2 regions of the Streptomyces sp. NPDC029139 genome follow, and region 1 is predicted to be linked to the other one. Evidence: riboswitches for the same ligand, from Rfam matches in the RefSeq annotation. Region 1 holds a riboswitch; the other holds the start of a gene.
What was found. Region 1 has a riboswitch for cyclic di-AMP ahead of ACZ4VW_RS26695 (M23 family metallopeptidase). Riboswitches for the same ligand answer to the same signal wherever they lie in the genome.
Positions count from the first base shown of each region.

Region 2: another riboswitch for cyclic di-AMP. It lies ahead of ACZ4VW_RS18820 (transglycosylase family protein); the one in region 1 lies ahead of ACZ4VW_RS26695 (M23 family metallopeptidase).

Region 1 covers NZ_JBVHWN010000014.1:94,234-101,440, forward strand. Annotated here, with positions in the region: gene ACZ4VW_RS26685 (HPr family phosphocarrier protein) at 1-207, shown strand, start outside; gene ACZ4VW_RS26690 (GntR family transcriptional regulator) at 359-1,042, opposite strand; gene ACZ4VW_RS26695 (M23 family metallopeptidase) at 1,207-1,989, opposite strand; cyclic di-AMP (ydaO/yuaA leader) riboswitch at 2,003-2,166, opposite strand; gene ACZ4VW_RS26700 (M16 family metallopeptidase) at 2,368-3,735, opposite strand; gene ACZ4VW_RS26705 (M16 family metallopeptidase) at 3,762-5,108, opposite strand; gene ACZ4VW_RS26710 (DNA gyrase/topoisomerase IV subunit A) at 5,469-7,207, shown strand, end outside.
Region 2 covers NZ_JBVHWN010000007.1:267,010-274,216, reverse strand. Annotated here, with positions in the region: gene ACZ4VW_RS18845 (NAD(P)/FAD-dependent oxidoreductase) at 1-206, opposite strand, end outside; gene ACZ4VW_RS18840 (Ppx/GppA phosphatase family protein) at 575-1,489, opposite strand; gene ACZ4VW_RS18835 (DUF501 domain-containing protein) at 1,486-2,022, opposite strand; gene ACZ4VW_RS18830 (FtsB family cell division protein) at 2,234-2,698, opposite strand; gene eno (phosphopyruvate hydratase) at 2,779-4,059, opposite strand; gene ACZ4VW_RS18820 (transglycosylase family protein) at 4,511-5,200, opposite strand; cyclic di-AMP (ydaO/yuaA leader) riboswitch at 5,204-5,379, opposite strand; gene ACZ4VW_RS18815 (transglycosylase family protein) at 5,639-6,652, opposite strand; gene ACZ4VW_RS18810 (cytochrome P450 family protein) at 6,766-7,207, opposite strand, start outside.

The DNA of each region.
Region 1 (7,207 bases):
GCCACGGCCTCCGGCGTCCCCGTGACGATCGCCAAGGCCGAGGGCAACCCGGTGAACGCCGCGTCGATGCTCGCGGTGCTCGGTCTGGGCGCGCAGGGCGGCGAGGAGATCGTGCTCGCGTCGGACGCCGAGGGCGCCGAGGCCGCTCTGGACCGTCTGGCGAAGCTGGTTGCCGAGGGGCTCGACGAGCTGCCCGAGACCGTCTGACCGAATTCCGATGGAGCCGCGCACGCCGAAATGACGGCGGGGCGCGGCTCCATTGTTCTGCGGTGCGGACACGACACGTCTTTTCCGCTCGAATTCGGGGCAGCACAAAGAAAGCCCGTCGAATTCGCATTCTTTGTATACGGCCCGCGTGTTAATTCCGGACGTTCGCGGTGTGTACGACGTGTTGCGAAGCCCTCACACGCCCGCGCTCGACCCGCTTCAACCGGTGCTGCGCCAGCGAGCGCTCCGCGTGCGCCGCGGTCAGGGCGCGGGCCCGTTCGGCGTCGCCGCGCGCGACCGCGTCCACGATCGCGCCGTGCTCGGCCCACGCCTCGACGGGCTGGACCGCCGGCTCGACCGCGTACATCCAGGCGATCTTGTGCCGGAGCTGGGTGAGCAACGCCGTGAGCGCCGGGCTGCCGGAGGCCTGCGCCAGCGTCTCGTGGAACCAGCCGCCGAGCGAGCGCAGATCCTCGCCCTGGCCGCGCCTGGCCCGCTCCTGCCCCAGCCTGACCAGGCCCCGCAGCACCTTGAGGTGGGCTTCCGTGCGGCGCTGGGCGGCGCGTGCGGCGCCCAGCGGCTCAAGCAGCGCCCGTACGTCCAGCAGGTCCGCCGCCTCCTGCTCGGTGGGCTCGGCGACATGGGCGCCCGCGTGGCGGCGGCTGATCACGAAGCCCTCGGACTCCAGGGTGCGCAGGGCCTCGCGAACCGGGACGCGGGAGACTCCGTAGCGGCGGGCCAGCTGCTCCTCGGTCAGCCGGCTGCCGCACGCGAAGACACCGGAGACGATGTCGTCCCGGATCGCCGTGCATACCGAGTGCGCGGGAATGCGCATGTTCGACCTCCGCTTTGATCCGCGCGAAACCGGTTCGTCGGCGACTCTATTGCAGCAGAGCAGTATTTCCGACGGGTCTCCGGGAAGCATGGATATCTTTTGGCCAGCAAAAAGCCCCGGCTCTGTACGAGCCGGGGCTTTTCTGACGTGCTGTGGGCCTGCGGTCAGACGTTCACGCCGCGGGCGCGCAGATAGGCGACCGGGTTGATGTCGGAGCCGTACTCGGCGCTGGTGCGGGCCTCGAAGTGCAGGTGCGGGCCGGTCGAGTTGCCGGTCGAGCCGGAGAGACCGATCTGCTGGCCCGGGGTGACGGACTGGCCGACCGAGACACTGATGGCCGACAGGTGACCGTACTGGGTGTACGTGCCGTCGTTCATCCGGATGACGATGTTGTTGCCGTACGCGCCGCCCCAGCCGGCCTCGACGACGGTGCCGGAGCCGACGGAGACGACCCGACTGCCGGAGGCGGCACGGAAGTCGACGCCGGAGTGGCTGCCGGAGGACCAGAGCGAGCCGCCGGCCTGGTAGCCGGTGGTCACGTACGAGCCGGCCACGGGGAGGGTGAAGGAGTTCAGACGCTTGCGCTCGGCCTCGCGGGCGGCGCGCTCCTTGGCCTCGCGGATCTCCTTGGCGCGGGCCTCGGCCTTGCGCTTCGCCTCGGCCTTCGCGCGGGCGGCGGCCTCGGCGCGCTCCTGGGCCTCGACGGCCTCGCGCTCCTGGGCGGCGGCCTGGGCGTCGATCGTGTCCGCGAGGGTGTCGACGGCGACGATCTGGGTCAGGCCGGTGTCCTCGGGGGACGGAGTGTCCGCGTCGACGGCGAGTGCCGGGGAGGCGAGGGTTCCGATGACGCCGGTGGTGGCGAGGGTCGCGATGCCGGCGATGCCCGCGCTGCGGCGCGCCAGACGGCTCGGACCACGATGCTTCCCGGTGGCACGGGTGAACGCCATGTAGTGGCTGATCCTTTCCTTCCTTCTCGCCTACCGGGTTAGCTGACGGGTTCGGAGCAGGAAGGTCTCCTACGGGCCCCTCCGCACGGATGCGAAGGCGTCCGATTCACCCCAGGGACTTCGTGGGTCCCCGGCTCCCCAGGCTCGCGCCTGACGGGGACTCGGCGATGACTGTCCGATGCCGCGGGCGCGGCGGGTGCAACTGGCGAACAGCCGGACCGACGCTAAGCGGACCTTCTTTCAATCAGCAAACAGACACGGCTGTTTGTAAGACATGCCACAGGGCATAAAGCCACCCTCTTCCGCAATACGGACATAGGGAAGGACCCCGACGTACCGTGACGTCGGGGTCCTCCAGGGGGCTCGGTCGGGCCTCGGTCAGCCGGTGACGACGGTCACTTCACCGATGCCGAGGGCGCGCACGGGCTCCTCGATCTGCGCCGCGTCGCCGACGAGCACGGTGACCAGACGGTTCACCGGGAAGGCGTTGACGACGGCGGCCGTCGCCTCCACCGTGCCGGTCTCGGCGAGGCGGGCGTACAACTGCGCCTGGAAATCGTCCGGAAGGTGCTGCTCGACCTGGTCGGCGAGCGTTCCGGCGACGGAGGCGGCCGTCTCGTACTTCAGCGGCGCCACGCCCACGAGGTTCTGCACGGCCACATCGCGCTCGGCGTCCGTCAGACCCTCCGCGGCGAGGGTGCGCAGCACCTTCCACAGGTCGTCAAGTGCCGGGCCGGTGTTGGGGGTGTCGACCGAACCGCTGATGGCGAGCATCGAGGCGCCGTTGCCGCGGCCGTCGGAGCGCAGCACCTGGCCGAACGCCCGCACCCCGTACGTGTAGCCCTTCTCCTCCCGCAGGACGCGGTCCAGGCGGGAGGTGAGGGTGCCGCCGAGGCAGTACGTGCCGAGGACCTGGGCCGGCCAGACGCGGTCGTGCCGGTCGGCGCCCACGCGCCCGATGAGCAGCTGGGTCTGGACGGCGCCCGGGCGGTCCACGATCACCACGCGGCCGGTGTCGTCGGCCGTGATCGGCGGAACGGGACGCGGCTCGGCGGTGTTGCCCGTCCACGCGCCCAGCGTCTCGGCGAGGACCTTGTCCAGATCCACGTCGGTCAGGTCGCCGACGACCACGGCGGTGGCCGTGGCGGGCCGGACGTACGCCTCGAAGAAGGCACGCACGGCCGCGGCGTCGATCGCCGCCACCGTCTCCTCGGTGCCCTGGCGCGGCCGCGACATGCGGGAGTCGGCCGGGAACAGCTCCTTGGAGAGCTGCTTGGCCGCCCGGCGCGCGGGGTTGGCCGTCTCGTGCGGGATCTCGTCGAGCCGGTTGCGCACCAGGCGCTCGATCTCGGTGTCGAGGAAGGCCGGCGCGATCAGCGCCTCGGAGAGCAGCCCGAGCGCCTTGGGCAGCCGGGAGACGGGGACCTCCAGGGAGACCCGTACGCCGGGGTGGTCGGCGTGCGCGTCGAGCGTGGCGCCGCAGCGCTCCAGCTCGGCCGCGAACTCCTCCGCGGTGTGCTTGTCCGTGCCTTCGGAGAGGGCGCGGGCCATGATCGTGGCCACGCCGTCCAGGCCCTCGGGCTCGGCGTCCAGCGGCGCGTCGAGGAAGACCTCGACGGCCACGACCTGCTGGCCGGGCCGGTGGCAGTGCAGCACCGTCAGGCCGTTGTCCAGCGCTCCGCGGTCCGGGGCCGGGAAGGCCCAGGGCTTCGCGGTGCCCGGCTCCGGCTGCGGGTGGAACGTCATGCTCGTCAAAGACGCGGCAGCGTCGGTCACTGGTCCGCTCCCTCTTCCTCGTCGCTGTCGCTCTGTTCGGTACCGATCGGCTCGTAGACGAGCACCGCGCGGTTGTCCGGGCGCAGCCGGGCCTTGGCGACCGCCTGCACCTCCTCCGCGGTGACGTCCAGGACCCGGTGGACGGCGGTGAGAGCGAGCTGCGGGTCACCGAACAGGACCGCGAAGCGGCACAGTTCGTCGGCGCGGCCCGCGACCGTGCCGAGCCGGTCCAGCCACTCGCGCTCCAACTGGGCCTGGGCGCGCTCCATCTCCTCGGGCGTCGGCCCCTCGGCGGCGAAGCGGGCCAGCTCCTCGTCGACGGCGGCCTCGATCTCGGGCACCTCGACACCGCCGGACGTCTTGACGTCCAGCCAGCCGAGCGAGGGCGCGCCGGCCAGTCGCAGCAGTCCGAAGCCGGCGGCCACCGCCGTGCGGTCACGGCGGACCAGACGGTTGTGCAGCCGCGAGGACTCGCCCCCGCCGAGGACGGTCAGGGCCAGGTCGGCGGCGTCGCACTCGCGCGTGCCGTCGTGCGGGAGCCGGTAGGCGGCCATCAGCGCGCGGGCCGGTACCTCCTCCTCGACGACCTCGCGCAGCTGCTCCCCGATCGTGTCGGGCAGCGTGCCGTCGCGGGGCGGCAGCTTGCCGTCGTGGGACGGGATGGAGCCGAAGTACTTCTCGATCCAGGCCAGCGTCTGCTGGGGATCGATGTCGCCGACGACCGACAGCACCGCGTTGTTCGGCGCGTAGTACGTCCGGAAGAAGGACCGGGCGTCCTCGAGCGTGGCCGCGTCCAGGTCGGCCATGGAGCCGATCGGCGTGTGGTGGTACGGGTGGCCCTCGGGGTAGGCGAGAGCGGTGAGCTTCTCGAAGGCCGTGCCGTACGGCACGTTGTCGTACCGCTGACGGCGCTCGTTCTTGACGACGTCCCGCTGGTTCTCCATGGACTCGTCGTCCAGGGCCGCGAGCAGCGAGCCCATGCGGTCCGCCTCCAGCCAGAGCGCGAGCTCCAGCTGGTGCGTGGGCATGGTCTCGAAGTAGTTGGTGCGCTCGAAGCTCGTCGTGCCGTTGAGCGAGCCACCCGCGCCCTGCACCAGCTCGAAGTGGCCGTTGCCGTGGACCTGCTTCGAGCCCTGGAACATCAGGTGCTCGAAGAGATGGGCGAGGCCGGTGCGGCCCTCGACCTCGTGGCGCGAGCCGACGTCGTACCAGAGGCAGACCGCGGCGACCGGGGTCAGGTGGTCCTCGGAGAGCACCACCCGCAGGCCGTTGGCCAGCCGGTGCTCGGTCGCTGTCAGGCCGCCGGAGCCGGCCTCTGCCGTGGCCGTGTGACCCATGGGCATGTACGTCCCTTCGATCGCGATATGGAAAAGTCCTGCCACCCTATGCAAGCGCACCGACACCTGGCGAAGTTCCCGCCGGTTCCCCACGTCCCTCTTCCGGGTCGCGCGGACGTCGCGTACGGCCGACGCGGGGCTCACACGCGGCTGGCCCCGGGGCGACCCACCGGCAGGCGCGGGGCCACCCACGGCTCAGGCACCGCCGGCGAAGGGGGCGCGGCGGACCGTGGACCGGACTGGTGGGACCGGCCTGGAGCGGGGCCGCGGCGGGCCCTGGACCGGGTCGCGGTCGGCGTTGTCGGTGGGACGGTCCACAATGGTCCGCGTCAGATCAACCTTGTTGGTGAAGGAGCCGCAGCCGCGATGGCCCGCCGCAGCACGAAGACACCGCCGCCGGACGACGCGTTCGAGGAGCGAATCCTCGACATCGACGTCGTCGACGAGATGCAGGGCTCCTTCCTCGAGTACGCGTACTCGGTGATCTACTCCCGCGCGCTGCCGGACGCCCGCGACGGCATGAAGCCGGTGCAGCGCCGCATCGTCTACCAGATGAACGAGATGGGTTTGCGCCCCGACCGCGGCTATGTGAAGTGCGCGCGGGTCGTCGGCGAGGTCATGGGCAAGCTGCACCCGCACGGCGACGCGTCGATCTACGACGCGATGGTGCGCATGGCGCAGCCCTTCTCCATGCGGCTCCCCCTCGTGGACGGCCACGGCAACTTCGGCTCGCTGGGCAACGACGACCCGCCGGCCGCCATGCGGTACACCGAGTCCAAGATGGCCGCCGCCGCGCTGATGATGACGGAGTCGATCGACGAGGACACCGTCGACTTCTCGCCGAACTACGACGGCCAGGAGCAGGAGCCCGTCGCGCTCCCCGCGGCGTACCCGAACCTCCTGGTCAACGGCGCGTCCGGAATCGCCGTCGGCATGGCCACGAACATGCCGCCGCACAACCTGGGCGAGGTGATCGCGGCCGCCCGGCACCTGATCCGGCACCCGAACGCGGACCTCGACGCGCTCATGCGCTTCGTGCCCGGCCCCGACCTGCCCACGGGCGGCCGGATCGTCGGCCTGTCCGGGATCAAGGACGCGTACGAGAGCGGCCGCGGCACGTTCAAGATCCGCGCCACGGCGACCGTGGAGAACGTGACGGCCCGCCGCAAGGGCATCGTCGTCACCGAGCTGCCCTTCACGGTCGGCCCGGAGAAGGTCATCTCCAAGATCAAGGATCTGGTCGGCGCCAAGAAGCTCCAGGGCATCGCGGACGTCAAGGACCTCACCGACCGCAGCCACGGGCTGCGCCTGGTCATCGAGGTCAAGAACGGCTTCGTGCCGGAGGCGGTCCTGGAGCAGCTCTACAAGCTGACGCCGATGGAGGAGTCCTTCGGCATCAACAACGTGGCGCTGGTCGACGGCCAGCCGCTCACGCTCGGCCTCAAGGAGCTCCTTGAGGTCTATCTCGACCACCGCTTCGACGTGGTGCGCCGCCGCAGCGAGTTCCGCCGCACGAAGAAGCGCGACCGCCTGCACCTGGTGGACGGTCTGCTCATCGCCCTCCTCGACATCGACGAGGTCATCCGCCTGATCCGCTCCAGCGAGAACTCTGCGCAGGCGCGCGAGCGGCTGATGGGGCGCTTCTCGCTCAGCGAGACGCAGACGATCTACATCCTGGACACCCCGCTGCGCCGGCTCACCAAGTTCGACCGGATCGAGCTGGAGACCGAGCGCGACCGGCTCAACGGCGAGATCGACGAGCTGACGGGCATCCTGGAGTCCGACAACGAGCTGCGCAAGCTCGTCTCGGCCGAACTGGCCTCGGTGGCCAAGAAGTTCGGTACCGACCGGCGTACGGTCCTGCTGGAGTCGGCGGGCGCGCCCGTCACCGCCGTCTCCCTGGAGGTCGCGGACGACCCGTGCCGCGTCCTGCTCTCCTCGACCGGCCTGCTGGCCCGCACGGCCACCGCGGAGCTCCCGTCCGACGAGGACGGCGGCCGGCGCGCCAAGCACGACGTGATCGTCTCGGCGGTCCCGGCCACCCAGCGCGGTGACATCGGCGTGGTGACCTCGGCCGGACGCCTGCTCCGGCTCGCGGTCATCGA
Region 2 (7,207 bases), on a different contig from region 1:
CGCAGCGGGACGACGACGTGGCGCGGGGAGATGCTGCCTGCGGCGGCTTCGGGGAGGAAGGGCTGGTACGTCATGTACGACCGCGGGTCGACGACCGTGACGGTCGCCTCGCCGAAGCGCATCTTCTTGAGGATGCGCCGAGCTGCGTACAGGCCTACGTACCCACCGCCTACTACGAGGATCCTGGGACGCTCCGTGGTGCTCATGCATCGAGTATCCACCCCTCTCAGGGGGGTCGCTCGTGCGCCCCTTCACAAGCTCTTGCGGATGCTCTGCTACACTCCGCCGCCCACGTGACCCACGTCATGGTCGTGCAAAGGAACCAGGGTGGGGGGGTGAACGTTGTTCACCCCTACTGAACTGGCCCGGAGAGCAGTTCTTAACGCTGAACCACAGGGTGCGTTCACACGATGGAAACATCGAGCGAACCCGGCTCCGAGCCTACGAAAGAGCCCCGACAGGGGTGTTGGAGGCTCTGAAGGCCCTCCGCGGCCCCCATCAGGGCCCTTTTCCTTGTGAAGAACTTCACGAACTTTCCCGACGGACCCTTTTCGGGCGTGCCGTCGGGTGCCCGTTATGCCACGGACAGTGCGATTCCGTCGAGGATGTCGTGCTCGCTGACGACCACCTCGCGGGCCCTCGTCCGCTCCATGATCTCGAGCAGGACCAGCGCCCCGGCGATGATCACGTCGACCCGTCCCGGGTGCATGACGGGGATCGCGGCGCGCTCGTCGTGGGTGGAGCCCAGCAGCCGCCCGACCACCTCGGCGACCCGGTCGTAGGAGATCCGGGAGCGGTGGATCTTCTCGGAGTCGTACTCCTCCAGACCCAGCGCGATCGCGGCGACCGTGGTCACGGAACCGGCGAGCCCGACGAGGGTGTCGGCCTCGGTGATCGGGACCGTCCGCTCGGCCAGGTCGAGCGCGGCCCGGATGTCGGCGCGGATCGCCTCGATCTCGGCGGCGGCCGGCGGGTCGTTGCGGACGTGCCGCTCGGTGAGCCGTACGCAGCCGATGTCGACGGACCGGGCGGCCTCGACATGCCGGTTGCCGACGACGAACTCGGTCGAGCCGCCGCCGATGTCGACGACCAGGTACCGCTCGTCCCCGTGCAGCTCGACCGTGGCGCCGGTGAAGGAGAACTCGGCCTCCTGGTCACCGGAGATCACCTCGGGCTCGACGCCGAGGATGTCCAGGACCCCGGCGACGAACTCCTCGCGGTTCTCGGCGTCCCGCGAGGCGGAGGTGGCGACGAAGCGCAGCTTCTCGGCGCCCAGCTCCTCGATGACGGCCGCGTACGCGCGGCAGGCGGCGAAGGTCCGCTCCAGCGCCTCGGGCGCGAGCCGGCCGGTCTTGTCCACGCCCTGCCCGAGCCGGACGATCGTCATCCGCCGGTCCAGCTCGATCAGCTCACCCGTCTCCGGGTGGACGTCGGCGACGAGGAGCCGGATGGAGTTCGTTCCGCAGTCGATGCCCGCGACCCGCGTCATTCGGCGGCCTCCTTCTCCCCGCACGGGTCGACGCAGGGGCCCTTGGCCCACCACTCGGGGAGCATCTCGAGCGCCTCGTCGCCCAGCGGGTTCACGCCGGGGCCGGCGGCCAGCGAGTGGCCGACGAGGACGTGCAGGCACTTGACCCGGTCGGGCATGCCGCCCGCGCTCGGGAAGCCCTCCAGGACCTCGATGGCGTCGCGGCGGGCGATGTAGTCCTCGTGCGCGGCACGGTAGGCGGCGGCCAGCTCCGGGTCGGTGCCGAGCCGGGCCTGCATCTCCTTCATGACCCCGTTGGCCTCGAGCGTGCCGATCGCGGAGGCGGCACGGGGGCAGGTCAGGTAGTACGTGGTGGGGAACGGGGTGCCGTCCGGGAGCCGCGGCGCGGTCTCGACGACGTCCGGGTTGCCGCACGGGCAACGGTGCGCGATGGCGCGCAGCCCCCGGGGCGGGCGGCCGAGCTGCGCCTCGAAGGCGGCGACGTCCGCGTCGGTGGGCTCGGTGCGTTCGGTCTGCGGAGGGGGCGTTTCCATGCGGCGTCTTGTCTTCTCGTCGGTGGGGTGGTCGGTGGTGGGTGATCGGTGGCCGGGCCGGTGCCGGTGGCCGATCGGGACCGGCCCCGGCCGCTGGCCGAGTCCGGTCCGATGCGCCGGCCTTCGCGGGCCGTGGCCCGCGGGCCGGAAGGCCCGAGGCCCGAGCGGTCAGGGGCCACCGGGCACGGGCCCATCATCTCGCGTCGGCGCGCTAGCGGCGCGCGTCGGTGTTGTCGATGCCGGTCCAGAGGTCGGAGTACCAGGGGAGCTCGCTCGCGCCCTGGTCCTCGCGCCGGGCGCGTTCGGCCTCGGGGTCGTTCACGGTGAAGCCGGTCTCCCCGGGCATCACGTAGTGCAGGTGCTCACGGGCGAGGCGGCGGACGTAGGCCGGGTCCTGGAGACGGGCCTTCTCGTCGCGCAGCTCCTCCACCCGGGCCGCGGCCTCGGCGGCCTGGCGCTCCTGCTCCGCGATCTCGCCGCGCTGGGAGACGTACTGCCGCATCGGGTACGCGAGCGCCACCACCAGCGAGCAGACGACCAGGGCGAGGAACGCCGCCCGGCCGGTGAGCCGGGAGCGGCGGGCCTGACGGCGGGTCTGGGAGCGGTAGACGCGGGCGGCGGTCTGCTCGCCGAGCAGCTTGATCCTGGTCGCGGTCGAGAACCGGTCCCGGGCCATGTGCGCGCCTCCCCTTTACGTACGAACGTCCCCGCACACGGTACGGGACCGCGTGCGGGGACGTATGTACGACGGGGCTGTCAGCCCTTGAAGCGCGGGAAGGCGCTACGGCCGGCGTAGACCGCGGCGTCGTCGAGGATCTCCTCGATGCGCAGCAGCTGGTTGTACTTGGCGACGCGCTCGGAGCGGGCCGGGGCGCCGGTCTTGATCTGGCCGCAGTTGGTGGCGACGGCCAGGTCGGCGATGGTGACGTCCTCGGTCTCGCCGGAGCGGTGGGACATCATGCACTTGAAGCCGTTGCGCTGGGCCATCTCGACGGCGTCCAGGGTCTCGGTCAGCGAACCGATCTGGTTGACCTTCACCAGGAGGGCGTTGGCGGTGCCCTCCTCGATGCCGCGGGCCAGGCGCTCCGGGTTGGTGACGAACAGGTCGTCACCGACCAGCTGCACCTTGGCGCCGAGCTTGTCGGTGATGGCCTTCCAGCCGGCCCAGTCGTCCTCGAACAGCGGGTCCTCGATGGAGACGAGCGGGTACGCGTCGACGAGCTCGGCGTAGTAGTCCGTCATCTCGGCGGCCGAGCGGGACTTGCCCTCGAACTCGTACGAGCCGTCCTTGTAGAACTCGGACGCGGCGACGTCGAGCGCCAGCGCGATGTCCTTGCCCGGGACGTAGCCGGCCTGCTTGATGGCCTCGAGGATGAGGTCGAGCGCCTCGCGGTTGGAGCCGAGGTTCGGGGCGAAGCCGCCCTCGTCGCCGAGACCGGTGGACAGGCCCTTGGTCTTCAGGACGGACTTGAGGGTGTGGTAGACCTCGGTGCCCCAGCGCAGGGCCTCGGAGAAGGACTCCGCGCCGATCGGCGCGATCATGAACTCCTGGATGTCCACGTTGGAGTCGGCGTGCGAGCCGCCGTTCAGGATGTTCATCATCGGAACGGGCAGCAGGTGCGCGTTCGGACCGCCCAGGTAGCGGAAGAGCGGGAGGTCGGAGGCCTCGGAGGCGGCGTGCGCGACGGCGAGGGAGACGCCGAGGATGGCGTTGGCGCCGAGCGAGGCCTTGTTGTCGGTGGCGTCCAGGTCGAACATGGCCTGGTCGATCAGGCGCTGCTCGGTGGCGTCGTAGCCGACGAGCTCCGGGCCGATCTGCTCGATGACGGCGAGGACGGCCTTCTCGACACCCTTGCCCATGTAGCGGCTCTTGTCTCCGTCACGGAGCTCAATGGCCTCGAACGCTCCGGTGGAGGCACCGGACGGAACAGCAGCACGACCGGTGCTGCCGTCGTCGAGGCCGACCTCGACCTCGACCGTGGGGTTGCCTCGGGAGTCCAGGATTTCCCGGGCTACGACGACGTCGATGGACGGCACGAGCATCTCCTTCTGGGATGTGACGCTAGATGTGACGAACACTTGTGCAGGGTCGCTTCGGCCTTGCGACAAGAGCCTAACCGGCTCGGGGGCTCCGGTCGGCCGTGCGCCCGCCCGCTGGGACGAAAAAGGACCCAAGGGCACGCATCCCCGGACGAACGACCCCGAAGCTACCCTCCGGTAGCGCGGAATCGCCGGAGCGCGTGGCCCTGCGGAGCGCCGGACCGGCCCGGGAGGCGCACGACCGGAAGGGGCACCTCGCGAGGCGCACTACCGGGAGGGGCACCCTCGGGAGGCGCACCGCCGGGAGGCTTCCCCCGCGAGGCGCACCCTCCGAACGCGCGGAACCCCGGTCCGGCGCGCACGGGGGAGGGCGCGCCGGACCGGGGTGGTCACCGCGGGAGGGTCGGAGGGGCCGCGTGAGCCGCCGGACTCACGCGAGCCGCCGGGCTCACTTCAGGTGAAGCTGCTGGCCCGGGTAGATCAGGTCGGCGTCGTCGACGACGTCCTTGTTGAGCTCGAAGAGCTTCTCCCAGCCGCCCTTGACGTCGTGCGCGGCGGCGATCTTGCTCAGGGTGTCGCCGGTGACGACCTTGTACTCGCCGTCACCCTTCTCGACCTTCTTGCCGGTCGGGGTGGTGACGGTCTTCTTGGACTCGGCCTTCGGCGCGCTCTTCGGCGCGGTCCGCTGCTCGCTGCGGGTCGTCGGCTGCTCGGCCTGACGCTCCTGCTGCTGCGGGGCGCTCTGCTGCGGCGCCTGCTCGGGGGAGGCGCTGGACAGGCCCACGCCACAGCTCGGCCAGGCACCCTTGCCCTGGCCCGCGAGGACCTTCTCGGCGACGGCGATCTGCTGCGACTTCGAGGCCTGGTCGGCGGAGGAGGCGTACGCGGTGCCACCGTAGGCGGCCCAGGTGGAGGCGGAGAACTGAAGGCCGCCGTAGTAGCCGTTGCCGGTGTTGATGGACCAGTTGCCGCCGGACTCGCACTGGGCGACGGTGTCCCACTCGGAGACGGTGGCGGCCGAGGCGGAGCCGGCGGTCATCAGCGGGGCGGCGACGGCGACACCGGCGACACCGGCGAGGGCGACGGCGCGGGTGGCCTTGGAGGGACGACGGTGTTTGCCCTTGGCGGAAAACAGCATGGAGATTCTCCTCACCGACGCCTACGAGGTGAGCTGTCGGGTTCGGGCCATGTGAGTTGCCCGGCCGCGCGACCTTGCGCGCGGCTTCACCCCAAGCCGTTCCGTCGGCCGTCTGTCTCAACGGCCGGGGACGGCACTTACCTTGGGTCCCCCGCTCCTGCCTTCGGCGCATGACGCGACGACTGTTCCCATCGGCCGACGGCAGGATTCGGCGTATCGGTCGACGGGGCCCGCGGTGGCGAGCGATGACGACCGTAGACACAGACCCCTCGGAAGTTCAAAGACGTCCATTGGGGAAATATCGCCCGTAAGCACTCCAGGACGAAGGGTGTTTACGCAGGTGAGAGGTGACGGAAGCAAAGTTTGCGGACGCTACATGCCAGTTGAGACAAAGAGACCCATGTCTCACTGGAGCAGAACCGGACAAACGGCTTCTAACTAACCCTTCGACCCGGGCAGACCGATCGTCAGATCGAGGCTCTGGCCAGGGAGGATGAGGTCCGGATCGGCGCCCACCGTCGAACGGTTGGCGTCGTAGAGGGCACCCCAGCCGCCGGGGAGTTCGTTCTCCTGAGCAATGCCGGTGAGACTGTCACCCGGCTTGACGGTGTATTCGCCCGAAGTGTCCTTCGAGTCCGTGACGTCCGCGGAGTTCCCGGAGTCCGTGGAGCCCGAACCGTCCGCAAGGTCCGTATTGTTCAGATCTGCGCCCGGCGTCGCACCGGCCGACGACGCGTCGGTCGGTGCGTCGGTCGGCGAGGTGCCGGGCGAGGCGTGGCGACCTGTTTCGCCAGACTTGCCCGGATTGACCGTCTCCTCCGGGGCCGCGTCACCGCGGTGCTTGCCCGTACCGGGCGCCACCGGCGCGGTGGGGGCGACGGACGCGCCGGGGGCCTCCGTGAGGGCGTCCGGGGCCGGCGTCGCGGGCGCGGTGGTCGCCGGGGCGTCAGGGGCGGGAGTGACGCTCTCGAGGGCGTCGGGAGCGGCCGGGAGGCCCGCGGTCCGGTTCGACTCCGCGACCGGACCCGTCGGCTCCGGCGGCGTGAGCGCCGAGCCCGGGTCGACACCGGGCGCGACGCCGTCGTTCGTCAGTCCGGCGATGGGGGCGCAGGTGGCCCACTGCGTGGAGCCCGCGGCGAGCGCCTTCTCGGCCACCGCGATCTGCTGGGCGCGGCTGGCGAGATCGGCACTGGTCGCGTACGCCAGGCCGCCGTACGCCTCCCAGGTCTCCTGCGTGAACTGCAGTCCACCGTAGAGGCCGTTGCCGAAGTGGGCGCTCCACAGGCCACCCGACTCGCACTCGGCGACCCGGTCCCATGTGGCGGCGTCGGCGGCGGAGGCCGAGCCCGCGGCGAGCAGCGGCAGAGCGAGGGCCGATCCCGTCACGCCGGCGGCGACGACGATGGCGGGGGCCTGGCGGGGTCTGCGGTGTCGACCGTTCCCGGAGCGCATGCGGAATGCCTTTCGCGTGACTGCTGAGGTGACGGTGAACGTAGCGGCATTCGAACGTCAGTCACAAGTCGATGCAGCGGAGATCACGTAAAAGTCACATTCTTGACGGCCCGTCAGCTCGCAAGTCGGTCGAACCGCACCGGAAGGGTGCGCAATCCACGCATGATGAGACCGCCGCGCCACCGCAGATCGGCCGGATCCACGGCAAGTCGCAGCTCCGGCAGGCGGGTCAGCAGCGTCGAGAGCGCGATCTGGCCCTCCAGCCGGGCGAGCGGGGCGCCGATGCAGTAGTGGATGCCGTGCCCGTACCCGAGGTGCTGGTTGTCGCGCCGGGACAGGTCCAGGGTGTCCGGCTCCTCGAAGCGCGCCGGGTCGCGGTCGGCGGCGGCGAGCACGACGAGGACCGGGTCGCCCGCCGGGATCTCCTGCCCGCCGATCGTCAACGGCTCCATGGCGTACCGCCAGGTCGCCAGTTCCACCGGCCCGTCGTAGCGCAGCAGCTCCTCGACGCCGGTCTCCAGCAGGCCCCGCTCCCCCGCCGCGAGGGAGGTCTCC